DNA from 4 places in the Bradyrhizobium sp. 62B genome. Region 1 is predicted to be linked to each of the others. Evidence: predicted binding sites of a transcription regulator. Region 1 holds the regulator's gene; each other region holds the start of a gene.

What was found. The regulator HrcA, encoded in region 1, represses chaperone genes, less so after heat shock. The targets are predictions, from matches to a motif close to GTTAGCACTCNCNNNNNGNGAGTGCTAAC.
Region 2: the regulator HrcA is predicted to act here: its motif matches at 3,304-3,332, upstream of ML401_RS34965 (co-chaperone GroES).
Region 3: the regulator HrcA is predicted to act here: its motif matches at 4,440-4,468, upstream of groES (co-chaperone GroES).
Region 4: the regulator HrcA is predicted to act here: its motif matches at 3,212-3,240, upstream of ML401_RS22330 (co-chaperone GroES).

Annotation. Positions count from the first base shown of each region.
Region 1 covers NZ_CP092841.2:166,070-173,092, forward strand. Annotated here, with positions in the region: gene ML401_RS00775 (hypothetical protein) at 1-915, shown strand, start outside; gene pncA (bifunctional nicotinamidase/pyrazinamidase) at 1,091-1,813, shown strand; gene grpE (nucleotide exchange factor GrpE) at 1,934-2,551, opposite strand; gene hrcA (heat-inducible transcriptional repressor HrcA) at 2,647-3,735, opposite strand; gene rph (ribonuclease PH) at 3,941-4,654, shown strand; gene rdgB (RdgB/HAM1 family non-canonical purine NTP pyrophosphatase) at 4,665-5,300, shown strand; gene hemW (radical SAM family heme chaperone HemW) at 5,287-6,441, shown strand; gene ML401_RS00810 (penicillin-binding protein activator) at 6,446-7,023, opposite strand, start outside.
Region 2 covers NZ_CP092842.1:4,779-11,801, reverse strand. Annotated here, with positions in the region: gene ML401_RS34985 (IS66 family transposase) at 292-1,944, shown strand; gene ML401_RS34980 (hypothetical protein) at 1,947-2,180, shown strand; gene ML401_RS34975 (hypothetical protein) at 2,484-2,897, shown strand; partial or broken gene ML401_RS34970 (L-serine ammonia-lyase, iron-sulfur-dependent, subunit alpha) at 2,887-3,057, shown strand; gene ML401_RS34965 (co-chaperone GroES) at 3,375-3,689, shown strand; gene groL (chaperonin GroEL) at 3,737-5,377, shown strand; gene ML401_RS34955 (hypothetical protein) at 5,914-6,045, shown strand; gene tnpB (IS66 family insertion sequence element accessory protein TnpB) at 6,172-6,396, shown strand; partial or broken gene ML401_RS34945 (IS1380 family transposase) at 6,805-7,023, opposite strand, start outside.
Region 3 covers NZ_CP092841.2:1,155,970-1,162,992, forward strand. Annotated here, with positions in the region: gene ML401_RS05455 (L-lactate permease) at 1-195, shown strand, start outside; gene ML401_RS05460 (META domain-containing protein) at 328-726, shown strand; gene ML401_RS05465 (hypothetical protein) at 894-2,105, opposite strand; gene groL (chaperonin GroEL) at 2,302-3,933, opposite strand; gene groES (co-chaperone GroES) at 4,051-4,347, opposite strand; gene ML401_RS05480 (hypothetical protein) at 4,664-5,185, shown strand; gene ML401_RS05485 (protein phosphatase CheZ) at 5,300-6,085, opposite strand; gene ML401_RS05490 (L,D-transpeptidase) at 6,401-7,023, shown strand, end outside.
Region 4 covers NZ_CP092841.2:4,689,847-4,696,869, forward strand. Annotated here, with positions in the region: gene ML401_RS22315 (cupin domain-containing protein) at 1-100, opposite strand, end outside; gene ML401_RS22320 (glycosyltransferase family 41 protein) at 323-2,452, shown strand; gene ML401_RS22325 (usg protein) at 2,617-2,904, opposite strand; gene ML401_RS22330 (co-chaperone GroES) at 3,283-3,597, shown strand; gene groL (chaperonin GroEL) at 3,642-5,282, shown strand; gene lepB (signal peptidase I) at 5,416-6,165, opposite strand; gene ML401_RS22345 (LysR family transcriptional regulator) at 6,295-7,023, opposite strand, start outside.

The sequences.
Region 1 (7,023 bases):
CTCGCCCTTCTCGCCGCCTCCGCGCTTCCGGCCCTCGCCGCCGACGCCGTGTTTCCACCCGGCCTGCGCCTCGGCATGGTGCCGCTGGTCGGCCTCAACACCGCAAAGACCTTTCCGGGCTTCGAGAGCGAGGATGGCAGCGTCAAGGTGCTGATCACCGAGCTGCCGCCGGCGGCCTATGGCGAGGTCGTGAGCGCCTTCAATGCCAATCCGGCCGGCACGAACGGCGTCAAGCAGGACAAGGTCGAGACCCCCGCGGGTCTGGCCTATTTCACCACCGAAAGCGGCAAGGCCGGCGACACCCCGGTTAAGCGCTATTCGATGATCGTGCCGGGCGCCGGCTTCTCCGGTTATGTCGCGGTGCAGGTCCCCGAGAACGCGACCAAGATCTACACCGACGAGGCGGTGCGCCAGATGTTCGCGAGCGCCACCACGCGCAAACAGGTCTCGGCCGAAGAGCAGATCGCGCTGATGCCGTTCAAGATCACCGATCTCGCCGACTTCAAGGACATCCGCACGCTGGCGCCGGGCAGCAGCATCATCCTGGCCGACGGCGACGAGAGCACCGGCTATGAGTCGAAGCCGTTCATGATCCTCGGCGTGATCGGCGCCACCCCGCAAGCCGCCGACGATCGCGCCCGCTTCGCCCAGGAGGCTGCGCTCCAGATCCCCGGCGTGCGCGAATCCCGGGTCACGATGTCGGAGCCGATCCGCATCAACGGCCAGCAGGGCTTCGAGACCCGGATCGACGGCGTCAGCGGCAAGGACAAGACGCAGGTGACCGTGGTGCAGTGGATCCGCTTCTCGAGCGGCGGCGCTTCGCTGCGCATCATCGCCAGCGCTCCCCGCGACCAGTGGCAAGCTGCCTTCACCCGCTTCCGCGCCGTGCGCGACGGGATCCAGCCGAAGGGCTGAAGCGCGAAGGCCGCGCAAAACACTCGCTGTCATCCCCCGCATTCGCAGGGTCGACAGCGAGGTTGGGGCTGGCAGCCCAACCCCTCACCAACACCGGCTGCATTTTCGGGCTTCTGTTCGCTGCCGCGCAGAACTAGGCTTCGCTCCGTTGGATCATCCTGAGGGGAGGCGAACAATGCTGGATCGACGACAAGTTTTGGCAATGCTTGGAACGACGGCGCTGGCGACTCTCGCGCCGACCGCACTGCTTGCAGCGGCATCGATCAAACCGGACGATGGCTCCGCGCTGCTCGTGATCGACGTGCAGAACTGCTTCCTGCCGGGCGGCAGCCTCGCCGTGAAGGAGGGCGAGCAGGTGGTGCCCGTCATCAACAAGATCTCGAAGGCGTTTGCGAACGTGGTGATGACGCAGGACTGGCACACGCCGGGCCACGTCTCGTTTGCCTCAGTCCACTCCGGCAAGAAGCCGTTCGAGACCGTCGACCTTCCCTACGGCAAGCAGGTGCTGTGGCCTGATCATTGCGTGCAGGGCACCGACGGCGCGGCGCTGTCCAAGGACCTTGCGATCCCGCACGCCGAGCTCATCATCCGCAAGGGCTTTCACAAGGACGTCGACAGCTATTCGGCCTTCCTCGAAGCCGACGGCAAGACCTCGACCGGCCTCGCCGGATATTTGAAGGGGCGCAAGATCAAGCGCGTCTTCGTCGCTGGCCTGGCGACGGATTTCTGCGTGGCCTGGACGGCGCTCGACGCGCGCAAGGCGGGCTTCGAGGTCTATGTGGTTGAAGATGCCTGCCGCGGCATCGACACGCAGGGCTCGCTCGCGAAGGCCTGGGCCGACATGGCCAAGGCCGGCGTGAAGCGGATTCAGTCTGCGGATATCGCGATGGGAGCGTAGGCGTTTCGCGTCGTCATTCCGGGGCGGCTCGAAGAGCCGAACCCGGAATCTCGAGATCCTCCGGTGCGCAGTGCGCACCGGAGTTCGATGCTGCGCATCGCCCCGGAATGACAACCCAACTCAGTTCGGCGCGCCGCTCGATTCGTTGTTGTTCGCGGCGGGCGCGGGCTTCGCACCGCCTTTGGCGACGCCGACCAAGGCCGGACGCAGCACGCGATCGCCGATGGTGTAGCCGGCCTGCATGATCTGGACCACGGTGCCAGAGGGCACCGACGGATCGGGCACTTCGTACATCGCCTGGTGGAAATTCGGGTCGAACTTCTGGCCCTGCGGATCGAGCTTCTTCACGCCGTGCTTTTCCAGCGCGTTGAGCAGCGACCGCTCGGTGAGCTCGACGCCCTCGATCAGCGAGATCAGGCCGGGATCGGCGGCGGCGCGAGCCTCGGGTGGAACGGCATCGAGCGCGCGCTGGAGATTGTCGGCGATGTCGAGCACATCGCGGGCAAAGCCGGTAATGCCGTAGAGGCGGGCGTCGGCGACTTCCTTGGTGGTGCGCTTGCGCAAATTCTCCATCTCGGCCAGCGTCCGCAGCGTGCGATCGCGCGCCTCGGCGACTTCCTTCTGCAAGGTCTCGACCGAGCCTGGCTCGGGATCGTCGGGCATGATGTAGGGCTTCGACACCACGGGCTCGCCAGTCGGCGCGGCCGCGTCTTCGGGTTGCCGGTCTCGATCGGTCATCGGCTCTTATCTCGAACTCGTTTCCAGGGATTGTTGGCCCGGATATCGTGCTTTGAGCCGCGAAAATCAAGCGGCCGTGATCGGATCGAACCCGATCAGCCCCCCAATAGGCGGCTGACGATGCGAGCGGCGTAGTCCACGGTCGGGATCACGCGGGCATAATTCAGCCGCGTCGGCCCGATCACGCCCAGGACACCGACGATGTGGCCGGCGGCATCCCGATAGGGCGAGATGATGGTGGAAGACCCCGACAGCGAAAACAGCTTGTTCTCGCTGCCGATGAAGATGCGCACGCCCTCGGCCGTCTCGGCCCGGCCGAGCAGATCGATCACGCCGCGCTTGGTCTCGAGGTCGTCGAACAGCAGGCGGACCCGCTCCAGATCCTCCAGCGCGTGCAAATCCTCCAGCAGATTGGCGTGGCCGCGCACGATGAGCTGGCGGTCCTCGTTCTCGCCGCCGGACCAGCTGGCGATCCCGGCGGAAATCACCTTCTGTGCCAGCTGATCGAGCTCGGCGCGGGCCTCGCCCAAGGCCGTCTCGAGCTCAAGCCGCGCTTCCGCCAGGGTCCGGCCGCGGATTCGCGCATTGAGGAAATTGCCGGCTTCGGTGATCGCCGAGGAGGGAACTCCGGGCGGCAGCGTCAGCACGCGGTTCTCGACCTGGCCGTCCTCACCGACGAGGATGACCAGCGCTTTCTCCGGTTCCAGACGGACGAATTCGATGTGCTTCAGCCGCGCATTGGATTTTGGCGTCAGCACCACCGCGGCGGCCCGGGTCAAGCCGGACAGCCGCGTCAGCGCCTGGTCCAGCGCGGCCTCGACCGAGTGGGCCTGGCCGACGGATGTGAGCTGGCTCTGGATCGACTGCCGTTCGGCCTCGTTGAGGTCGCCGACCTGCATCAGGGCGTCGACGAAGAAACGCAGGCCGAGTTCCGTCGGCAGCCGGCCGGCGGAGGTGTGCGGCGCATAGATCAGGCCGAGCTGTTCCAGGTCGGCCATGACGTTGCGGACCGAGGCCGGCGACAGCGGCATCGCGATCAGGCGCGAGATATTGCGCGAGCCCACGGGCTCACCGGTCGCGAGATAACTTTCGACAATTTGACGAAAAATGTCGCGGGAACGCTCGTTGAGCTGGGCAAGGCCTGCGCGCGGCGCGATCAGATGGATCGGATCGTGATGGGCCACAGACGGTAACTCCTCTCAGATACTCATAATTTGTCTATCCCCGAGGCGTCTGACAAGCGTGGCGTTTGCGGACCCGGAATCAGGGCAGGAATCGAGAGAGGAATCGAGGGAGAAATCGGGGGATGAATAAGCCCTTGCCGCCCACCCTCACCCCACCTACAAGCACCGCCAACAGCCTTATCCCGTGAGTTTTGGAGGATTTCCCATGCGGCCAAGCCGCCGTGCGCCCGACGAATTGCGCCCCGTGACGCTGGAGCGCGGCGTGGTCAAATATGCGGAAGGCTCGTGCCTGGTGAAGTTCGGCGACACCCATGTGCTCGTCACCGCCACGCTGGAAGACCGCCTGCCGCCGTGGCTGAAGGGCCAGGGCCGCGGCTGGGTCACCGCCGAATACGGCATGCTGCCGCGCGCAACCTCCGAACGCACCCGCCGCGAGGCCGCCGCCGGCAAGCAGAGCGGCCGTACCGTCGAGATCCAGCGCCTGATCGGCCGCTCGCTCCGCACCATCGTCGACCTCGAAGCACTCGGCGAGCGCCAGATCACGGTCGATTGCGACGTGCTGCAGGCCGACGGCGGCACGCGCACCGCCTCGATCACCGGCGCCTGGGTCGCCCTCGCCGATTGCATCAACTGGATGAAGGCGCGCAACATGATCAAGGCCAATGTCATGCGCGACAACGTCGCCGCGATCTCCTGCGGTATCTATAACGGCACGCCGGTGCTTGATCTCGACTATGCCGAGGATTCGGAAGCCCAGACCGACGCCAATTTCGTCATGACCGGCGATGGCCGCATCATCGAGGTGCAGGGCACCGCGGAACGCGAACCGTTCACGCAGGACGAGTTCCTGAAGCTGATGGCCCTGGCGCAGAAAGGCATCGCGCGTCTGGTGGACTTGCAGAAACTGGCCGTGGCGTAGTCAATAAGCCATGCACCGCCGAATCACCGGAAAGCTGGTCATCGCCACCCACAATCCCGGCAAGCTTGCCGAGATGCGGGAGCTGCTCGCGCCCCACGGCGTCGAGGCGGTGTCGGCCGGTGAGCTCGGCCTCGCCGAGCCGGAGGAGACCGGCAACGATTTCCGCAGCAATGCCGCGATCAAGGCGATCGCGGCGGCGCAGGCGACCAGGCTTCCCGCTTTCGCCGACGATTCCGGCATCGTGGTCGACGCGCTCGACGGTGCGCCCGGCATCTACAGCGCGCGCTGGGCCGGTCCCTCCAAGGACTTCAACGCCGCGATGGCGCAGATCGAGCGCCTGCTGCAGGAGCGCGGCGCCACCACACCGGACACGCGCAAGGCACATTTCGTCTCGGCACTCTGCGTGGCCTGGCCGGACGATCATCTCGAAGAGGTCGAGGCGCGCGTCGACGGCACGCTGGTCTGGCCGCCGCGGGGCACCGCCGGCTTCGGCTACGATCCGATGTTCTTGCCCGACGGCCACGACCGCACCTTCGGCGAGATGGAGAGCATCGAGAAGCACGGCCTGCCGCCGCTCGGTCTCGGCCTGTCGCACCGTGCCCGCGCTTTCGTGAAACTGGCGGAGATCTGCCTTGAGCCGCGCTAAAGAAGCTTTTGGCGTCTACGTGCACTGGCCGTTCTGCCTGTCGAAATGTCCTTATTGCGACTTCAACAGTCATGTCCGCCACGCCCCGATCGACGAAGCGCGCTTCGCTTCCGCCTTCGCGCGCGAAATCGCAGCGACCGCCGAGCGCGCGCCTGGCCGCGAGGTCACCTCGATCTTCCTTGGCGGCGGCACACCGTCGCTGATGCAGCCCGCGACCGTCGGCGCGGTGCTCGACGCGATCGGCAAGCACTGGAGCGTGGCAGGCGACGTCGAAGTCACGCTCGAAGCCAATCCCACCAGCGTCGAAGCCACGCGCTTTGCCGGCTATCGCACCGCCGGCGTGAACCGTGTTTCGCTCGGCGTGCAGGCGCTCGACGATGCCTCGCTCAAGGCGCTGGGCCGCCTGCACAGCGCGCGCGAGGCGCTCGATGCCGTCGCCATCGCGCGACGCTCGTTTGACCGTTACTCATTCGACCTGATCTATGCCCGCCCCGACCAGACGCCGGCGATGTGGGCCGATGAACTGCGTCTCGCCATCGATGAAGCGGCCGAGCATCTGTCGCTCTATCAACTGACGATCGAGGAAGGCACGCCGTTCTTCGGCCTGCACCAGGCCGGCAAATTGAAGACGCCGGATGAAGCGGTCGCGCGCGCGCTCTACGACGTCACGCAGGAAACCTGCGACAAGCTCGGCCTGCCCGCCTACGAGATTTCAAATCACGCGCGGCGCGGCGCCGAGTGCCGGCACAATCTCGTGTATTGGCGCGGCGAGGAATATGCCGGCATCGGCCCCGGCGCGCACGGCCGCCTCGACATCGACGGTGTCAGGCATGCGACCGCCACCGAGAAGCGTCCCGAAGCCTGGCTGATGCGGGTCGAGACCAACGGCCATGGCGTCGTCACCGACGATCTCCTCAACAGCGAGGAGCGCGCCGACGAATTTTTGCTGATGGGATTGCGGCTTGCCGAAGGCATCGATCCCGAGCGCTACAGAACACTTTCCGGCCGCCAGCTCGATCCCAAACGCATCGCGCTGCTGCGCGAGGAAGGCGCGATCATTGTGGATCCGACGGGACGGCTGCGCGTGACCAGCAGCGGATTTCCGGTGCTGGATGCGGTGGTCGCGGATCTCGCGGCGTAGCGAGCTACGCTCCAAAGCTCTTCGGCGAACCCGCGACAGCAACGCCGCCGCCTTGCGTCACCTTCATTACCGCGAGCCCGCGCTCATTGGTGCCGTCGGCGCGGAAACGGAACAGGCCGTCGATGCCGGCGAAACCCGAGGGGTTGGTGAGCACGTCGGGCGAGAAGCGCGTGGTGCCCTGCGTGCGCGCGAGCGCGGCAACGAGGGCGACGGCGTCATAGGCCAGCGTCGCGGTGCGGATCGGCTCGGCGCCGTATTTGGTGCGGTAGCGGCCCGAGAAGGCGCGAAAACCGGCCGGATCGGGCGCGGCGTAGAGGCCGCCTTGCAGGCTCGCATTGGCATAGACCCGCGGATTGTCCCACAGGCCGGTGCCGAGCAGCTGGATGTTGCGCAGGTTCGCGCCCGCGGCGGTCATCGCATCGGCGACCGTCACCACGGCATCGCCGTCATCGGCGATGAACAGCGCGTCCGCACTGCCGAGCTGCTGCGCCACGGTGCGCGCCGGCGTGGCGCGATCGGCGCCGTATTTCTCGAACGCGACGATGCGCCCGCCGCGGCGCGGCACCGCCGCCTTCACCGCGG
Region 2 (7,023 bases), on a different replicon from region 1:
TGAGACCGAATCGGTAATGTACACGCGCAAAGAGCTCCTTGCACGCTCCGCGTGTTGTCGTCTCCTTGCCGATCGAGATTAATCGATAGCGCCGGCCATAAAGCGGATGACGCGGATCAACGACTTCCACCTCTTCGGAGGTGGCCACGTCATCGTCACTCTTATGGGTATCTCCCGATGCCCTCGTTGTCCGGCATCGATTGGCGCAATCCCCAAGAGTCCTGGCGTCCAACGAGCGTGGGCTGAGAGTTTGACGTTTGAGTTTGGCGGCGAATATGATTCCATCTGGTCATGGACTCCGCCGCTGACGGACTGCCGCCCGATCTTGCCGCCGCGCACGCCATGATCCTGGCCGAGCGCGCCGCCAGGCTTGCAGCGGAAGCCAAGCTTGCTGAAGCGGCCAATGCCCAGGCGAAGCAATCGAGCACTGAAGCGCTGATCGCCCACCTCAAGCTCGAGATCGAGAAGCTGCGGCGGACGCTTTATGGCGCGCGCTCGGAGCGGTCGGCGCGACTGCTCGACCAGCTAGAGCTGGAGCTTGAAGAGCTCGAGGCGGCTGCGACCGAGGATGAACTCGCCGCCGAGAAGGCGGCCGGGAAGACGCAGACGGTGCGTTCGTTTGAGCGCAAGCGGCCCGTTCGCCAACCCTTCCCCGACGACATCGAGCGAGAGCGCGTAGTCCTGCCGGCTCCGACGCAATGTCCCTGCTGCGGGTCGGCGCGGCTGTCGAAGCTCGGCGAAAGCGTGACCTCGACGCTGGAGGAGATCCCACGCCGGTTCAAGGTGATCGACACGGTGCGGGAGAGGTTCAGTTGCCGGGACTGCGAGGCGATCACGCAGCCGCCGGCGCCGTTCTATGCCACGCCGCGAGGCTATATCGGACCACAGCTTCTGGCGACGATCCTGTTCGACAAGTTCGGCCAACATCAACCGTTAAACCGACAGAGCCAGCGCTTCAAATGCGACGGGATTGACCTGTCGGTCTCGACGCTGGCGGATCAGGTCGGCGCTGGAGCCTTCGCGGTTAGGCCGATCTTTGAACTGATCGAAGCCTATGTGCTCTCCGCCGACAGGCTCCATGGCGACGACACCAAGATCCCGATCCTGGCGAAGGGGAAGACGGACACTGGCCGGATTTGGACCTATGTCCGCGACGATCGGCCATTTGGCGGGCAAGGTCCGCCGGCGGCGCTGTTTTACGCCTCGCGCGATCGGCGCGGCGAACATCCGGCGCGGCATCTTCAGAACTTCGCCGGCATCCTTCAAGCCGATGCCTATAGCGGGTTCAATGCGCTCTTCGATCCCGGGCGCAAGGCGTCGCCGGCCACGCCTGCCTTCTGCTGGGCGCACGGCCGGAGGGCTTTCTTCGAACTGGCCGATATCGCCCAGAACGCGCGCCGTGGACGGTCGGCGACGGCGATCTCGCCCCTTGCACTGGAAGCGGTCCGTCGGATTGACCAGCTGTTTGAGATCGAGCGCGATATCTATGGGCTGAGCGCCGAGGAGCGGCTGCGGGTCCGCCAGGTGAGAAGCGCGCCGCTGCTGACCGATTTTGAGGCTTGGCTGCGGGCGGAATGTGCTCGGCTCTCGCGTTCGTCCAACGTCATCAAGCCGATTAGCTATCTGCTCAACCGGTGGGATGGCTTTGCCCGCTTTGCCCATGATGGAAGGATTTGCCTGACCAACAATGCCGCAGAGCGAGCGCTGCGCGGTTTTGCTCTTGGAAGAAAGGCATGGTTGTTCGCCGGCTCGGATCGCGGTGCCGAGCGGGCCGCCGTGATGGCGACGCTCATCATGACGGCGCGTCTCAACAACATCGACCCGAAAGCCTGGCTCGCCGACGTCTTTGCGCGCATCGCCGACATGCCGCAAAGCCGGCTGCACGAGTTGCTGCCGTGGAATTGGACGCCTCCCACGTCGACGTCCTCCGCTCAGGCGGCGTAGCCGTGCACGTCAACAAAGTTCATTCCGTCTTCACAATCGGTCGCGTTGCAAAGGACCTCGGCGAAGACGAGGACTGGCTCTGGGACGTGGCCAACGGAATGGATCCGGAGGACGGCGTCATCTGGGTTTACGGCATAGGTGACGAAGGCGTCATGGCGTTCACCGACTTCGGCATCGAAAACCTGATGGAGCTCATCAGGATGCACAAGGAAAACCCCGAACCCCTCAAGCGGTGAAATCGGGGATCCACTGTCCGCGGCCTAGCTCGGATGGATACAAAAGTGGCAGAGCCGCATTCGCCAAGCAGGCGCGGGTTCGGTTCAAATCCGAATAAGCGAGCTGTCTCGATCAGTGATGCAACGGCATTGACCCATGCATAACTTGAGTCGCGGGAGGTCGTACGTGTCTCCCGGCGCAATGCCGAGGATATCCACCTTGCGGTCCTTGGGCAGGTTTAAGCCCCCTGGCGTGTTCAGGACCTGCTTCCATTCGATTTGCTGGCCAGCGGCCTCCAGCGGCCACAACGCCGCGAGCCCAACATGCGCAGTTCATCGCCTTATGACGGCAGTCTCTACACAAAGTCCGGTGGACGGAAGTACCTGACACCGCCCGAACATGCACGATTCATCGAGCGGGCCGCGACCTGGCCCCGCCCGGAGGTCGGGACGTTCTGTCTCCTTCCCGCAAATGCCGGGTGCAGGATATCGGAGGCCCTTTCTGTCATCGCGTCCTCAGTGGGGCGCGAGACCGGATACGTTGCCGTCCGCTTGCTCAAGAAGCGCAAGAAGACTGTCGTCCGCGAGATTCCGTTGGGCTGGGAGCACGGGCAGTTCGACGACGCCACGATCAACGAGCCCATCGAGATCGGTCTCGACGACAGCCGTGTGGTCCACCCGGCAACAAATGGAGCAGCCGGCGTGGCGCCTTCGCTACTACCGCGCAAGTGCCGTTAAGGCGGTGAACGCGGCGTACCTGGCGCTCGCCGCGTTCGGCACGCATCGGGTGTCGCTCGACAAATTGATTGAAACGATGCCGCAGACTGGTGCCGATATGCAAGCGAACTACCGCGAGACCTCGCGGCGAGGGCGGGCCATGAACGTTCCGGAATGCTGAGATGATATTTAGTGTGATTTCCGCGACCAACAAACACGCTTATGCGAACCGGCGGGTGCCGGCCGCTCCAATGCACCTACGATGCCGGAAGAGGTGCGGTCGGTATTGGCTGATCTGACCTGCAGCAGATCACACCGCCTACGGCGGGAGGTTCTAGAAGGTTGGCCAATCGCGAGGCGAAGTGCCAATTTTCATGCTGCAGACACTTGCCCCCGCAAATTTCTTCCCTACTTCACTTCCACCTGCGCTGGCACTCGCGGGAATCAACTGCTAACACCCTCAAAACACCAACCCGAGCAAATACTTAGGAGAACTGCATGAAATTCCGTCCGCTTCACGACCGCGTCGTGGTCAAGCGCATCGACGCAGAAGAGAAGACCGCTGGCGGCATCATCATTCCCGACACTGCCAAGGAAAAGCCCTCCCAGGGCGAAGTCGTCGCCGTCGGCCCCGGTGGCCGCGACGAAGCCGGCAAGCTGATCCCGATCGACCTGAAGGTCGGCGACCGCGTGCTGTTCGGCAAGTGGTCCGGCACCGAGGTCAAGATCGACGGCCAGGACCTGCTGATCATGAAGGAGAGCGACGTGATGGGCGTTCTCGAAGTCAGCGAGTCCAAGAAGAAGGCGGCTTAAGAGCCCCTCTCCTCCCTCCAGTCAAACTCACCTAAGGAAAACTCCAGATGGCAGCCAAAGAAGTCAAATTCTCGGTTGAAGCGCGCGACAAGATGCTGCGCGGCGTCGACATCCTCGCCAACGCGGTGAAGGTCACGCTCGGTCCGAAGGGCCGCAACGTCGTGCTCGACAAGTCATTCGGCGCTCCCCGCATCACCAAGGACGGCGTCACCGTCGCCAAGGAGATCGAGCTCGAGGACAAGTTCGAGAACATGGGCGCGCAGATGGTGCGCGAAGTTGCCTCCAAGTCCGCTGACGCGGCCGGCGATGGCACCACCACCGCGACCGTGCTCGCGGCCGCGATCGTGAAGGAAGGCGCCAAGTCGGTCGCCGCCGGCATGAACCCGATGGACCTCAAGCGCGGTATCGACCTCGCGGTCGAAGCCGTGGTGGCGGACCTCGAGAAAAACTCGAAGAAGGTCACCTCGAACGACGAAATCGCCCAGGTCGGCACCATTTCCGCCAACGGCGACGCCGAGATCGGCAAGTTCCTCTCCGACGCCATGAAGAAGGTCGGCAACGAGGGCGTCATCACCGTCGAGGAAGCCAAGTCGCTCGAGACCGAGCTCGACGTCGTCGAGGGCATGCAGTTCGACCGCGGCTACATCTCGCCCTACTTCGTCACCAACGCCGACAAGATGCGCGTTGAGATGGACGACGCCTACATCCTGATCAACGAGAAGAAGCTCTCCTCGCTGAACGAGCTGCTGCCGCTGCTCGAGGCCGTGGTGCAGACTGGCAAGCCGCTGGTCATCGTCGCCGAGGACGTCGAAGGCGAAGCGCTCGCGACCCTGGTCGTGAACCGCCTGCGCGGCGGCCTGAAGGTGGCGGCCGTCAAGGCTCCGGGCTTCGGCGATCGCCGCAAGGCCATGCTGCAGGACATCGCGATCCTGACCGGCGGCCAGGCGATCTCGGAAGATCTCGGCATCAAGCTCGAGAACGTCACGCTCAACATGCTCGGTCGCGCCAAGAAGGTGATGATCGACAAGGAGAACACCACGATCGTCAACGGCGCCGGCAAGAAGGCCGACATCGAGGCGCGCGTGGCCCAGATCAAGGCGCAGATCGAGGAGACCACCTCGGACTACGACCGTGAGAAGCTCCAGGAGCGTCTCGCCAAGCTCGCGGGCGGCGTCGCGGTGATCCGCGTCGGCGGCGCGACCGAGGTCGAGGTGAAGGAGCGCAAGGATCGCGTTGATGATGCGATGCATGCGACCCGCGCGGCCGTGGAAGAAGGCATCGTTCCGGGCGGCGGCGTCGCCCTGCTCCGTGCCTCCGAGCAGCTCAAGGGCCTGCGCACCAAGAACGACGACCAGAAGACCGGTGTCGAGATCGTGCGCAAGGCGCTGTCGGCGCCCGCTCGCCAGATCGCGATCAACGCCGGTGAAGACGGTTCGGTGATCATCGGCAAGATCCTGGAGAAGGACCAGTACGCCTACGGCTTCGACAGCCAGACCGGCGAATACGGCAACCTGGTCTCCAAAGGCATCATCGACCCGACCAAGGTGGTCCGTACCGCGATCCAGAACGCAGCCTCCGTTGCAGCGCTCCTGATCACCACCGAAGCCATGGTCGCCGAGCTGCCGAAGAAGGCCGCTGCCGGCCCCGCAATGCCCCCCGCCGGCGGCATGGGCGGCATGGACTTCTAACGACTAGTCGTTCCGGACGCGGTGCAGCGCGCAAGCGGTGTACCGCGTCCGGGATCTCGCTGAGCGAAATCCAACAGCGCAAACCCGGGCAGCAATGCCGGGGTTACTCTCTTTTTGGGCGTGGACCGTCTAAACGGCCGGCACGATTGGTTCCGTTGCGCATTGCCTTCGTGCCTTGGCTGATCGTCAGATCAGGTTTTCGTTTACCCACACGGCAGGTCGCACATGAGAAACGTTAGCGTCATAATTCTCGGACCTGAGCATTTTCGTTTAGACTCGCGGACGCATGGTCGCGCGGCTTATAGAGCTATGCTCGATCGCGGCGCAGCATTATCGAGGCATATCACTCGGCCAAAATTCGTGGGCGCTGGCGGCGACGAGATGCCGACGACACGGGCTGATACCGCAACAAGTGTTTACCTGGCGCCGGCAACAAAAGCGGACGATCCGCAGTTTGTACCGGCGGTGGTAGACGCCATGGCGCCAGCCGTGGCTGCGCGCCATGACGTAAAGACAGCGATGCAAGGCCAAGACAGATGCCCGGGCATCGCCGTTGCGATGCCGGGCTCATCGAGATCGAAGCCGAGGACGTCACCATCGGGACCGGCCGTGGCGCGAACGTGGCGATGCTTGCCCCCATTGTCCATGCTCTGAAAGCCAGCCGGTGATCGGCCCGGCCGGAAACATCCGGGTAATGGTGGTCACAAGCCGGTGGACTTCCGCAAGGGAATGGAGAGGCCTGCTTTGTTGGTACGCGAGCACATGAAGCCGATCCGTTCTCGGGTGCTGTTTATGTGTTCCGAGCCAAGCGGGCGGACCGGATCAAGCTTATCTTCTGGGATGGTACGGGTTTGTGCCTGTTCGCCAAGGGGCTTGAGGAAGGCGTCTTCTGCTGGCCGAAGATCGAGAATGGTATTATGCGTTTGTCGGCAGCGGAGTTGTCGGCCCTGCTCGAAGGGCTTAATTGGCGGAGTGTCCACGAGGCACGGGAGACAGTCGTCCCCACGCAAGCCGGATAATTGCAGCGCTGCGGCGAATGAATCAGGCGCCTTGAGGTCGTTGCAAAACGACGGCGCATACGATCTAATCTGTGGGTGTCACCGCTCATTAGCCCGTACGCAATGCTGGCCTGACGTTTCTTGAGGTGCTGTCGCCTTCGCGCCCAGTCTGTCAGCCAAGGCCTCGTCAAATTGAACCTCAACATCAAACCTGCGACCACGACGGCCCGAGCCGCTGGGCCAAAGAGACACTTACCTAGACTAGCCCGCATTTCTCACACGGCCGATAGCTGTGCGACGGAGGATAGAAGGTCTAGCGAAGGTGATGAGGAGCCGTTGCGCTGGAGGCGCGGGTGGCGATTTGGCTTTGAGTGTCTCCTTTGGACCTGTTGGTGATGCCGCCGATTGAGCGCGTCGCAGCTTCGCGTGTCAGGTGGGTGCGGCGCGGGCCTTGGCGGTTTCGGCCAGGCGGCGGGCCACGTGTCCCCATTCCTGGGCGGCTGGGCAGGCCGAAGCCATGGCGATTTTGATGCGGCGGACGCTGATGCGCACCAGTGCGCCGATCTTGAGGAGCTTGAGGCGGATGGTGCCACAGGTGGCGTCGGCAAAAGTGGTTTCGGCAAGGCCGATGCGCCGCAGAGCACAGAT
Region 3 (7,023 bases), 990 kb from region 1:
TCCGGCGGCGTCATGGGCAAGATGATCGACGCGCAGTCGATCGTGGTCGCCTCCACCGCCACCAACTGGTACGGCCACGAGGGCACGATCCTGCGCTTCGTGTTCTGGCACTCGATCGTGCTGGCCTGCCTCGTCGGTGTGCTCGTGACGTTGCAGGCCTATGTCTATCCGTTCACGGCGCTGGTCCTGAAGTAACGGGCCACGTCCGGCTTCGACAAATCCCCGCGAGGTTCGCCCCCCGCGGGGATTTTTGCGTGCGGGCGAACCTTCTCAATGGGGCCGCCGTCTTATAGAAGGTGCCGCAAATCGGGTCGGACGAGAGGTCTCATGGTTTCGCTCAAGCAGATGGTGTGTGCGGCGGTTGCAATGCTCGCGATGTCCACGCTCGCGCGTGCCGAGGACGGCTTTCCGTTCGGCACCGAGATGACGCTGGAAGCGTTGCCGCAAGCAGGCTCCAAGCGGATTCCGAACATCGAGATCGGCGACCATGGCGAGGTCGTGCTTGAGCTCTGGTGCAAGGGCGGCAAGGGCCAGTTCTCGGTCGCCGGCAACACCGTGATCTTCGTGCCCGGGCAGATCCAGGATCGCTCCTGCCCGCCGGCGAGAGCCCAGGCCGACGACGAGCTCGTCGCGGCCCTCTCCAGTGTCGAGACCTGGAAGCGCCAGGGCGACGTGCTGACGCTGATCGGCCCGAAGTCGCTGCGCTTCAGGACGACGGGGAATTAACTCTCGCGAACGTTGCCCTCGTGTCCCGGACAAGGCGCAGCGCGCAAGCGATGCGCCGCAGAGCCGGGACCCAGACTTTCATCTGCGACTTTGCTTGTGGCTCTGGGCCCCGGCTCAGCAGCGCATCACTGAAGTGCTGCGCCGCGTCCGGGGCACGACAGCTCGGCCTATTTCCACACCGACTTGTCGGCGTCCCAGCGCTGGCCCCTGAGCTCCTTGGCGAGCGCCTCGATCGAACCGTTGTCGTCGGGCTGCTCGCCTTCCTCGTCCACCGAGGCGTCGTCGGAGAGATTGAGCTTAGGCCCGCTGCTCTCGTCGGCGGTCGTCGTCGCGGGGCTGCCGATCCAGAGCATGAGCTTGTCGGTGGTGCCCGGCTTGTCCGGCGAGACGAGGCCTGCGACCTCGATCGTGTCGGTCAGCTCGAGCGCGGGAAAATCCTGGTTCGGCCGCTTGAACACCAGCTTGAGCTTGCCGGTGGCGGGGTTGAAGCTTTGCGAGACCGGCTTTGCCGCGAGGGTTCGGCTCAGGACGCTCGCAACAGTGCTCGCGAGCTTGTTGCGGTTGATCTTGTCCCCCTCGCGCCACTCGGCCGCGGGAAAGCGGATCGTGCGGTCCATCTCGGTCATCCCGGCGGTCCAGCCAGCGGCGGTGACGCCTGGCGTCGCCTTGAACTTCGCCAGCAGCGCGCCGGCGCGCTCGGGATCGACCGACATGTTGATGGTCTGCTCGCCTGCGCGCAGCGCATCGCAGCCGACATTGAGGCTCGCCAGCGTCACCTCGACGTCCTGGCCCTTCAGGCTCTTCAGGAAGTCGGTTGCAGCGTCGAGCTTCACCTTGACCGCAATCGCCTCCGGCGAGACGTCGGTGAAATCCTTCGGCTGCGGCGTGATGCCGTCGTCGGAGGTCTGATTGTCCTGAAATTCCTTCTCGCTGAGATCGGAATTGTCGGGCGAGGTGACCTCGGTCACCACCTGGCCGATGCTGATCTGGCCGCGAAACTCGAAGGTGTCGCCGCTCTGCTTGCGCAGCAGCTTGACGCTGACGGGCGCCTTCTCGCCGACGCTCTGCGTGGTGCCGGTCAGGTTCTGGCCCGTGACCTGAAGATTGACGACGAAGCGGTCCTTGCGGTCGGAATTCTTCGCGATGGGGTAACAGACGTCGAGTACCGCCGCCGTGACCGTCTTGCCCTGGCGCGTCTCCTTCAGGATCACGTCGGCATTGCCGTCCATCAGCCCGTCGATCGAGGTGAAATAGCGCGTCTCCACGCCACCGGGCGCCGTGGCCTTGGGCGACAGCTTCATCTGGGCGGAGGCGACCTCCGGTGAAACTGCCAGCAGAACCGCCAACAGGGCTGTCGAACAAACCAGAAGCGCGCGCATCGACGACATCCTCGAGCAACGAGCATGATCCGGAAAAGTGTGAAGCGGTTTTCCGAAAAGATCATGCTCAAACAATAGAATCGGCGCCACCGTAGTGGGTTTTGGCCGTGGATTGAATTGGAAAGCGGTCCCCATCGTTCCCAAAAAGAAGGCCGCCCGGAGGCGGCCTTCGCAATCGTGTCAGGTGAAGTCGGCCTCAGAAGCCGCCCATACCGCCGCCGGCGGGCATGGCGGGCGCGGCTTCCTTCTTCGGCGACTCGGCGACCATGGCCTCGGTGGTCACCAGCAGACCGGCGATCGAGGCGGCGTCCTGCAGCGCGGTGCGCACCACCTTGGCCGGGTCGATGATGCCCTTCTCGACCATGTCGACATAGTCCTCGTTCTGGGCATCGAAGCCGAAGGTCTCGGACTTGTTCTCCAGGATCTTGCCGACCACGATCGAGCCTTCCACGCCGGCGTTCTCGGAGATCTGGCGGATCGGAGCTTCCAGCGCCTTCAGCACGATGTTGATGCCGGCCTGGACGTCGGCATTGGCGTTGCTGAGACGGCCGACCGCCTTCTTGGCGCGGAGCAGCGCGACGCCGCCGCCGGGGACGATGCCTTCCTGCACCGCGGCGCGGGTGGCGTTGAGCGCGTCCTCGACGCGGTCCTTCTTCTCCTTGACCTCGATCTCGGTCGCGCCGCCGACGCGGATCACCGCGACGCCGCCCGCGAGCTTGGCGAGGCGCTCCTGGAGCTTCTCGCGGTCATAGTCCGAGGTGGTCTCCTCGATCTGGGCCTTGATCTGGCCGACGCGGGCCTCGATCTCCGGCTTCTTGCCGGCACCCTTGACGATCGTGGTGTTCTCCTTGTCGATCACGACCTTGCCGGCGCGGCCCAGCATCTTGACCGTGACGTTCTCGAGCTTCATGCCGAGGTCTTCGGAGATGAGCTGGCCGCCAGTGAGGATCGCGAGGTCCTCGAGCATGGCTTTGCGGCGATCACCGAAGCCCGGCGCCTTCACCGCGGCCACCTTCAGGCCGCCACGGAGCCGGTTGACGACCAGGGTGGCCAGCGCCTCGCCCTCGACGTCCTCCGCGATGATGACGAGCGGCTTGCCCGACTGCACCACGGCTTCCAGCACCGGCAGCATGGCCTGCAGGCCCGAGAGCTTCTTCTCGTGCAGGAGGATGTAGGCGTCCTCGAGTTCGGCGGTCATCTTCTCGGGGTTGGTGACGAAGTAGGGGCTGAGATAGCCGCGGTCGAACTTCATGCCCTCGACGATGTCGACTTCGGTGTCGAGCGACTTGTTCTCTTCGACGGTGATGACGCCCTCGTTGCCGACCTTCTGCATCGCCTGGGCGATCATCTTGCCGATGGCGGCATCGCCATTGGCCGAGATGGTGCCGACCTGGGCGACCTCGGAGGAGGCGGCGACCGGCTTGGCGCGCTTCTCGATGTCCTTGATGACGGCTGCCACGGCGCTGTCGATGCCGCGCTTGAGGTCCATCGGGTTCATGCCGGCGGCAACCGCCTTGGCGCCCTCGCGCACGATGGCCTGGGCCAGCACGGTCGCGGTGGTGGTGCCGTCGCCGGCGAGGTCGTTGGTCTTGGAGGCGACCTCACGCACCATCTGGGCGCCCATGTTCTCGAACTTGTCCTCGAGCTCGATCTCCTTGGCGACGGTGACGCCGTCCTTGGTGATGCGGGGCGCGCCGAACGATTTCTCGATGACGACGTTGCGGCCCTTCGGGCCGAGCGTCACCTTGACGGCGTTGGCGAGAATGTCGACGCCGCGCAGCATGCGTTCGCGCGCGTCCCCGGAAAACTTGACGTCTTTGGCAGCCATGTCTGCAGTCCCTCGTGTTTCGTGATGTGTCTTGTTTTGTGCTGTCGGGCGGAATGATGGATGCCCGGACCGCCTGGATCCGGGCATCACATTCAGCGGCTGTTCAGGCGGATGGCCTTAGGCCAGAACGCCCATGATGTCCGACTCCTTCATGATCAGGAGGTCTTCGTTGTCGATCTTGACCTCGGTGCCCGACCACTTGCCGAACAGCACGCGGTCGCCGACCTTGAGGTCGATGGGGACCAGCTTGCCGGCCTCGTCACGGCCGCCGGGGCCGACGGCGACGATTTCGCCCTGGGACGGCTTTTCCTTGGCGGTGTCGGGAATGATGATGCCGCCCTTGGTCTTTTCCTCGGCGTCGATACGTTTGACCACGACACGGTCATGCAGCGGACGAAATTTGGATTTAGCCATGACGTTTCCCTTTGGAGGCTCGCTTCGGAAGGTGTGGAAGTGGGTGGGGCGGCGCTTCCGTCCGGCCCCTATCCCGAGGATCGAACGGCGCGCTTAGCAATCGGGCTTTCCGAGTGCTAATAGTGGGCCCGGAAATATGGCTTGGCCGCGATCCTGTCAAGCAAAGGTGGTTAAGCGGTTGTTGAGGCGGATATAGGATGTTGGCATTGGAAACTTGTTCGGGGCGCAGACGTATCAAAGGACGTCATTGCTCCGGCAGCTTTTTTGCGCTTGGCTGCGGGAGGGGTGCGGCCATGGTTTTGTCCGGGGGAATGCCATGATCAGTTCAGCTCACGCGCGCACGGTTGCCAATCTGGCGGCCGCCTCTTGTCTGGCGCTGCTGCTGGGCGCCTGCGGCGGCGGCATGAGCCTGCCGTCCTTCTCGTCGTCCTCGCCGCCGCCCGACGCCGAGCCGGGCGTTGCTCCCGAAATGCCTGCGACCATTCGCGCCGACGAGATCGTGGGCCGCTGGGGCCTGGCCTCGTTCCAGAACCCGGCCGACCGCGCCCGCACCGAGGCGGCCGCCCGGGCCCAGTGCAAGAACCCTTACGTGATCACCGCCGGTTCCTCCGGCGGCGTGATCATGCATCTGGCCGACCAGGCGACGCCGCAGGAGCTGCGGCTGAAGGGCTCGCCGAGCGGCAAGAACTACATCGGACCGGCGGGACCCACCCCCGGCGAGCAGGACCGCGAAATCGTCTCCTTCGACGGCCGCGTCCTGATCACCCGCTTCATCGACAAGGACGCCGCCACCCGCTACGGCAACATGGTCTACGTCCGCTGCGCGCCGAGAGCGTGATTTGCTCTTCCCCTCTCCTCTTGTGTGAGAGGGGGGATGTTGCTGGTGATACAGCCAAAACAAAAAACGCCGGCTCGCGCCGGCGTTTTGTTTTTTCCGTGGGTCCGCGTCCGTTCAGTCGAACAGCGCGTCGATGTCGTCCTGCGAGGCGTGGCCGACGTCGCCGGAGAGCTTCGGACCGTTGAGGAGCTTTTCGTCCTCGGTGCGATTGTCGACTGGGGCCGGCACATGCGACTTGATGGCGTCGACGCCGCCCCAGATGTCCATCATCGCATTGATATGCTGCTCGATGAACTTCATCGTGGTCATGACCTTGCTGATGCGCTGGCCGGTCAGGTCCTGGAAGTTGCAGGCTTCGAAGATCGAGATGACGCGTTCCTGGATGTCGTCGGCGAGCCGCTTCTGCTGGTCGATCGAATCCACCTTGGACATCGCGCTGGCGGCCTGGTCGATCGATTCCGCGGCTTCGAGGATCTGCTGGGTCGCCTGCTCGGTACCGCCGACCACCGCGCCGAGCTCGCCATTGACCTTGGCCATCTCGCCGCCGTCGAAGCTCTTGCCGTGCAGCGTCGCGATCTCGCGCTTGGTGCGATCGATGGCGTCGTGGATGAGGTCGAGTTCGACCTTCAGCTTCTCGCACTGTTCGATCTGCGCCCGATAGGTCTCGAGCATGGTGCGGGCTTCGGAAAGCTCGTGGGCGGTGGAGGCATCGATCGCCGCCATGGCCGCGCTGCCGGACAGCGGTGCCGCCACGACGCCCTTCGCCATCTGGGCGCGGATCGCACGTAGCTCGGCCATGATCTCGCTATGCATCGGGATTGCCTCTTCAGTTACGTCCAAAATCGGCATCTCGCCACCAGCGATATCCTCAACGCGAAAACGTTTGCGGTGAACAGCCATCAGGATACTCCCCCCACCTCACTCACGCGTCTTTGTAGACAGAAGCGATTTAACACGAAGTTCACAGCAGGAACTGTTGTGCGGGCTCGCGCGACGCCGTGCAAAGAAGCGATTAACCATGGCCGCGCCGCGTTCATCGAAAATAAACGCTGATCGCCAAATTGCCGTGCGCCTGACGACGTGGTGAATCCAAACCCGCGTTCCGTTTACCAAACAAAACGGCTTTTGCTTTTTATTGACCACGTCGCGGCGGCGGATCAGCCAGGCGCCTTCCACGACGCATGTGATCTAGACGAAACAGTACAGAGTACGTCGATGTTCAAGAAAATGCCTGTCGCGCTGCTCGCCAGCGCTTGCACCTTCATTGCCGGCGCGAACGACGCCAGCGCGTTTGACAACACCGTGCCGAACGATCCGCCCGCGGTGCTCTATGCGCCGCAGGTGCCGCCGGCGCCGGTGCGCGTCGCCTCCAATGCCAACATGGGCGGCGGCTTCATCGAGTTCCTGTTCGGCGATGGTCCCGGCCGCGGTCCGGCCTACGCGCCCGAGCGGCCGGTGTATCAGCAGCAGCCGGGTTATTACGATCAGCGCCGTCTGCCGCCGATGGGCGAGCCGCAGATGCAGGGCGGATATCAGCAAGGCGGATATCAGCAAGGCGCGCTGCAGCAGGACGCGGTCGATCCGCGGCAGCGTCAGTTCGATCCGAAATTCGAGAAACAACTCGTTGACTATAGCGGCAAGGAAACTCCCGGCACGATCGTGGTCGATACCCCGAACAAGTTCCTCTATCTCGTCGAGGGTAACGGTCGGGCGATGCGCTACGGCATCGGTGTCGGGCGCTCCGGTTTCACCTGGTCAGGCGTGAAGTCGATCACGGCCAAGCGCGAATGGCCGGACTGGACGCCGCCGGCGGAGATGATCGCCCGTCGCCCCGATTT
Region 4 (7,023 bases), 2.8 Mb from region 1:
TCACCGCCTTGCGCGCCGACGATCGCGCCGCGACCTTTGCGCCGCTGCGCTTCTTCACCGCGGCCTTCGTTGCGGGTCTTGATGCCTTTTGCTTGGCCATTGTCTGCCTCCCTGATCTGAGCCCCGCCCGCCGGACGGGCGGGGCCCGCAGGCAGATTATCCAGTCTTGGACGATGCGGCAATTGCGGGGCTCGAGGCTGGACGCGCCGAAGCACGACCAGAGTCGTAGCTTGTCCGAAGCTGTCGTCGTGAGCGGCCGTCGCCTCGTATTCGTTTCCCCGCTGAATTAATCTCGCCCGTGAGATTCTGGGGGACTTGATTCATGGGCAGCAGCGTAGGTCAGCGAGCATTTCAGAATGCCCGGCTTCAGAAACGGCAAAAAGCCGAAGTATTGCCGATGCTCAGCCATGCACTCCAGCTGCACAAGATGGGACTTTTGCCGGAAGCCCAGGCTGCCTACCGCAAAGCCCTGCAACTCGCGCCCAACCAAATCGTCGCGCTGCACATGCTCGGCATTCTGGAATCCGATGCCAAGAACTATCAGCAAGCCGAAATCCTGCTGAGCCGCGCGGTTGCCGCGGATCCGCGATCCGCCGATGCGCATATGAGCCTGGGCGTCGCTCTCAACGGATTGCGGCGTCACGACGAGGCCCGCGCGAGCTATCGAAGAGCCCTCGCCTTGCGGCCCAACCACGCGGTAACGCTCTCCAATTTCGGCAACGCGAGCGCGGCCCTCGACCTTCACGACGAGGCGCTGCACAGCTACGACAAGGCGCTCGCACTCGACCCGAACCTTGCGGAAGCCCATAACGGCCGCGGTTGGGCGCTCTGCCGTCAGCGCAACTATGACGAGGCGATCACAAGCTTGAACCGCGCGCTGTCGATCAAGCCCGACTATGCGGCGGCGCTCGCGAACCGCGCCGTTGTGTTACGGGAGCTTCAGCGTTTTGACGAAGCCCTGGCGGACGGCAATCAGGCCATCGCGCTGGCTCCCGACGACGCGAATGGGTGGCTCGCGCGGGCCGGTGTCCTGCTCCAGGTCCAGCAAATTGCCGAGGCATCGCGCGATTGCGAACAGGCGCTGGCGATCGCTCCCGATTCCATTCAAGGTCATTTGGTGCTGGGCCTTTGCCTCGCCGGACTTGGCCGGGTCGACGAGGCCCTCGCGAGTTTCGACAGGGCTCTCGACATCCAGCCTGACCTGCAGAGCGCGATCTCCAACAAGATATTCACGCTCGACTTTGCCGGCGACGCCACCGTCGAGCGGCATCAGCAGGCGCGTCAGATGTGGTGGGAACGCGTCGGCGCGAAGATCGCCCTGGAGACGCCGAGACCGCATGACAACAATCGCGATCCGGATCGCCGCCTGGTGCTCGGCTATGTCTCGTCGGACTTCAACGCGCATTCGGCCGCGTTGATCTTCATGCCGGTCCTTCAGCACCATGACCGGGCGCAGTTCGAGATCGTGTGCTACGCCTGCTCGTCGAAAGTGGATGCGACGACCAGCCAATTCCGGGAGATCGCCGATCGCTGGCGCGACGCTTCGCAATGGACCGAAGATCGCCTCGCCGACGAGATCCGCGCCGACGGCATCGACATCCTGATCGATCTGTCCGGCCACACCAGAGGGAACCGCCTCGGCGTGTTTGCGCGCAAACCGGCGCCGATCCAGGTCCACGGCTGGGGCCACGGCACGGGCACCGGGCTGCCGACGATCGACTATTTGATTTCGGACCCGGTCGCGATTCCGCACGAGGTTCGGCATCTGTTTGCGGAGACGGTCGTCGACCTGCCGTGCTTCGTGACGCTGACGCCACTGCCGGCCGAGATTGCGCGGGCGCCAACCCCGGCGATCTCGAACGGCTTCGTCACCTTCGGCGTCTTCAACCGCATCAGCAAGATTTCGGACGAGGCGGCGGACGTCTGGTCCAGGATTCTCGAACGCGTGCCGGGTTCGCGACTGCTGATCAAGGATGTCGCGCTGGACGACCGGCTGATCCGCGAAAATCTGCTGGCGCGGTTCGAGGCTTGCGGAATTCCGGCCGAACGCGTCGAGCTGCTCGGCGCCACCTTGCGAAGCGAACATCTGGCATCGTTCAATCGTGTCGATATCTGTCTCGACCCGTTCCCGCAGAACGGCGGCGTCAGCACATGGGAAGCCTTGCAGATGGGCGTGCCTGTGGTCGCGAAGCTCGGCAACAGCCTGCCCAGCCGTGCCGCCGGCTCCATCCTCACGGCGCTCGGCCTGCCCGACTGGGTCACCGACAGCAATGAGGCCTATATCGACATCGCAACGAGCCGCGCCCTGGAGATCGGCGAGCTCGACAAGTTGCGCCTCGCATTGCCCGACAAGATCCGGACTGCCGCCGCCGGCAACCCCGTCTCCTACGGGCGAGCGGTGGACGAGGCCTATCGCGCGATGTGGCAGCGCTATTGCAGCAGTGGCGCCTGATCGCGCCTCGGGCGACGACAGCGCGTTCGCACGGCGCAGCTCCAACCGAGATATCGTAGGGCGGGCAAAGCGAAGCGTGCCCACGCATCTCTAACCTGATCGGAAAAAGCGCGGGCACGGCGCGCGAAGAGCGCGCATTTGCCCGCCCTACGAGACCGGTGTCCTCAATGCAGCCGGAACACGCCGTCCACGGCGCGCAGCTCGGCCGGCTTGATCAGCTTGGAATGCGCCACGGTGACCGAATGGAGGGGGCCGTCAAGCTTCTCCTGCCAGAATGCCAGGAAATCCTTCAGCGCCGGGAATTTCGGAAACATGTCGTAGTTCTGCCAGACATAGGTCTGGAGCAGCGAGGGATGATCCGGCATCCGGTAGAGAATTTGCGCCGTCGTCAGCCCGTAACCCAGCATCTGTTTCCGGAAATCCTCGGAAACGACCCCACTCCGCAAGCCCATGCCAACCTCCTTTGCAGGAGCGCATTCAAGGGGCGGCTTGGTCGGTGTGCGCCTTACGAGCCACCCGGTACTGATGCGCTCACATGAGAGAAATGTGACGCAAACTGACAATCCATCTCAAGCCCAAAAGTTTAACAAGCTGTTGAAATTCAATGCGTTAGCAGCAGATGCGGCACCGTGCTAATACGGTCCCTAAACCCGGTTAACGATGGAAAGACATTCTGGCAGCCCAGCCTTCAGAGCGCCAAATTTTCTGCTAGAAGCCCTTGCCCCCGCAAAATTCCTGTCCTATTTCAGCCTTGCTCGTGCTAGCACTCGCGGGCACCGATTGCTAACAATCTCAAAACCTCAACCCGAGCAAATGCTTAGGAGGACTGCATGAAATTCCGTCCGCTTCACGACCGCGTCGTGGTCAAGCGCATCGACGCAGAAGAGAAGACCGCTGGCGGCATCATCATTCCCGACACTGCCAAGGAAAAGCCCTCCCAGGGCGAAGTCGTCGCCGTCGGCCCCGGTGGCCGCGACGAAGCCGGCAAGCTGGTCCCGCTCGACCTGAAGGTCGGCGACCGCGTGCTGTTCGGCAAGTGGTCCGGCACCGAGGTCAAGATCGACAACGTCGACCTGCTGATCATGAAGGAAAGCGACATCATGGGCGTCCTCGACGTCCCCGCTTCCAAGAAGAAGGCGGCCTAAGAGCCCCTCTTTCCCTCCAATCAATACCTCAAGGAAAAATCCAGATGGCAGCCAAAGAAGTCAAATTCTCGGTTGATGCGCGCGACAAGATGCTGCGCGGCGTCGACATCCTTGCCAACGCAGTGAAGGTCACGCTCGGTCCGAAGGGCCGCAACGTCGTCCTCGACAAGTCGTTCGGCGCTCCCCGCATCACCAAGGACGGCGTCACCGTCGCCAAGGAGATCGAGCTCGAGGACAAGTTCGAGAACATGGGCGCGCAGATGGTGCGCGAAGTCGCCTCCAAGTCCGCTGACGCGGCCGGCGACGGCACCACCACCGCCACCGTGCTGGCCCAGGCAATCGTGCGCGAAGGCGCCAAGTCGGTTGCCGCCGGCATGAACCCGATGGACCTCAAGCGTGGTATCGACCTGGCCGTGGAAGCCGTGGTCGCCGACCTCGTCAAGAACTCCAAGAAGGTCACCTCGAACGACGAGATCGCCCAGGTCGGCACCATCTCGGCGAACGGCGACCAGGAGATCGGCAAGTTCCTCTCCGACGCCATGAAGAAGGTCGGCAACGAGGGTGTCATCACCGTCGAGGAAGCCAAGTCGCTCGAGACCGAACTCGACGTCGTCGAGGGCATGCAGTTCGACCGCGGCTACATCTCGCCCTACTTCGTCACCAACGCCGACAAGATGCGCGTTGAGATGGACGATGCCTACATCCTCATCAACGAGAAGAAGCTCTCCTCGCTGAACGAGCTGCTCCCGCTGCTCGAGGCCGTGGTGCAGACCGGCAAGCCGCTGGTCATCGTCGCCGAAGACGTCGAAGGCGAAGCGCTCGCGACCCTGGTCGTGAACCGTCTGCGCGGCGGCCTCAAGGTCGCGGCCGTCAAGGCTCCGGGCTTCGGCGATCGCCGCAAGGCCATGCTGCAGGACATCGCGATCCTGACCGGCGGCCAGGCGATCTCGGAAGACCTCGGCATCAAGCTCGAGAACGTCACGCTCAACATGCTCGGTCGCGCCAAGAAGGTGATGATCGACAAGGAGAACACCACGATCGTCAACGGCGCCGGCAAGAAGGCCGACATCGAGGCGCGCGTGGCCCAGATCAAGGCGCAGATCGAGGAAACCACCTCGGACTACGACCGTGAGAAGCTCCAGGAGCGTCTGGCCAAGCTCGCCGGCGGCGTCGCGGTGATCCGCGTCGGCGGCGCGACCGAGGTCGAGGTGAAGGAGCGCAAGGATCGCGTTGATGACGCGATGCATGCGACCCGCGCGGCTGTGGAAGAAGGCATCGTCCCGGGCGGCGGCGTCGCCCTGCTCCGTGCCTCCGAGCAGCTCAAGGGCCTGCGCACCAAGAACGACGACCAAAAGACCGGCGTCGAGATCGTGCGCAAGGCGCTGTCGGCTCCCGCTCGCCAGATCGCGATCAACGCCGGTGAAGACGGCTCGGTGATCGTCGGCAAGATCCTGGAGAACAAGACCTACAATTACGGCTTCGACTCCCAGACCGGCGAATATGCCGACCTCGTCAAGAAGGGCATCATCGACCCGACCAAGGTGGTCCGTACCGCGATCCAGAACGCAGCCTCGGTTGCGGCCCTGCTGATCACCACGGAAGCCATGGTCGCCGAGCTGCCCAAGAAGGGCGGCGCCGGCCCGGCAATGCCCCCCGGCGGCGGCATGGGCGGCATGGACTTCTAAGTCCAACGACCTCTCAAGAACGACGAAACCCCGGCAGCGATGCCGGGGTTTTTGTTTAGCACGTCACACGTAAAAGCAACAGGATCGGTCATTCCGGGGCGCGACGAAGTCGCGAGCCCGGAATGACAGCCCCTCACCTCACCTTGCCCAGCCGCTCCATGTGGGGCTCGCCGTCTTCGTCGAGAGACCAGAAGATCCGCGTCACCTTGCCGATCAGATTGTCCATCGGCACGAAGCCGAAGCTCGACATCATGCGGCTGTCGGTGGAATTGTCGCGGTTGTCGCCGAGCACGAAGACATGGCCCGGTGGCACCGTGACAACGTTGGTGTTGTCGAGGAAGCCGTTGTCGATGCAGTCGTTGGTGATGTACGAGGCGCCGTTCGGCAGCGTCTCGCGCCAGCGATGGACCTTGACGCCGCCATCCACTCCGCAGGCGTTGTCGGCGAGCGCGTCCGCGAGCCCGACGCGCGTCACCGGGTGGTCGTTGAGAATGAGCGCCCCTCCCCGCATCTGGATGCGGTCGCCGGGCAGGCCGACCACGCGCTTGACGTAGTCGACCGAACCGTCCTTCGCCGTCCGGAACACGATGATGTCGCCGTGTTCGGGGTCGGCGGCGAGGATGCGGCCCGAGATCCAGGACGGCGCGAACGGGATGGAATAGCGGCCGTAGCCGTAGGCATATTTCACGGCGAAGACGTAGTCGCCGACCATGAGCGTTGGCGCCATCGAGCTGGAGGGGATGCTGAACGGCTGGTACAGGACGAAGCGAAACAGGATCAGCGGCGACCACAGCACCGGGACCAGCAGGATCAGGATGAGAATGGCCTTCCATTCCCGCGATTGCGCCCTCGAGGACCGGATCGTTTCGGAAAGAGTGGTCATGCGCTTGCCCCGGTCAGGTCTCATCACGAGATTACGCAACCTTGGCGCGCGCGCAATCCCGGCTCCGTGATTTTGGTCGCACATCGCGCGGACTGCGTTCAATGCGAAGGCCATGAACGCCGCCCATGATCAGACCTGCGGGACGTCCTTGAAGCAGTGCCTGACCCAGTCGATCGTCACGCGCGTCGCCGCGTCGCGCTTCAGGTGATTCTGCACCAACAGCCAGACATCGCGCCGTTTCGGCAGCAGCGTGACTCGCAGGCCGCGGTCGGCGAGCAGATCCCCACAACTATATTCGGGCAGCACGCCGGCGGCTTGGTGGGCGCGGATCAAATTGCGGATGACGCGAACGTTGTCGGTGACGCAGCGCACGCGGATTTTCCTGGTCCGCAGGAACTGCATCTCGGGAATGGCACCCAACTCATCCGGATAGGTGCAGAGCATCGGCTCGCCATCGCTCGCAACAGGTTCGAAATAGTAAAGCTTGATGTCGCCGAGCCTCGAGATTGCGAAGTCGCCCTTGTCGGGCTTGCGCAGGCGGATCGCGAGATCGGCTTCCCACCGCGAGAACTTGACGTTCTCACTTGAGGTGAGGAACTGCAGCATCAGACCGGGATTGGCGCGCAGGAAATCGCTCGCACGCGGCGACAGCACCTGCTCGGCGACCGTGTTGGTGGATGCGATGCGCAGGCGTCCCACGGGACCCTCCACGCCCTCGCTGAGGCGATCGATCTCGGCCGCATGCGCGGCCATCGCCTCGACATGCGCCAGCACCGCCTCGCATTGCCGTGTCGGCCTGCGAACGCCGTCGGCAGCCTCGAACAGGCGCAAACCCAACGCACGCTCGATGCGCGACAA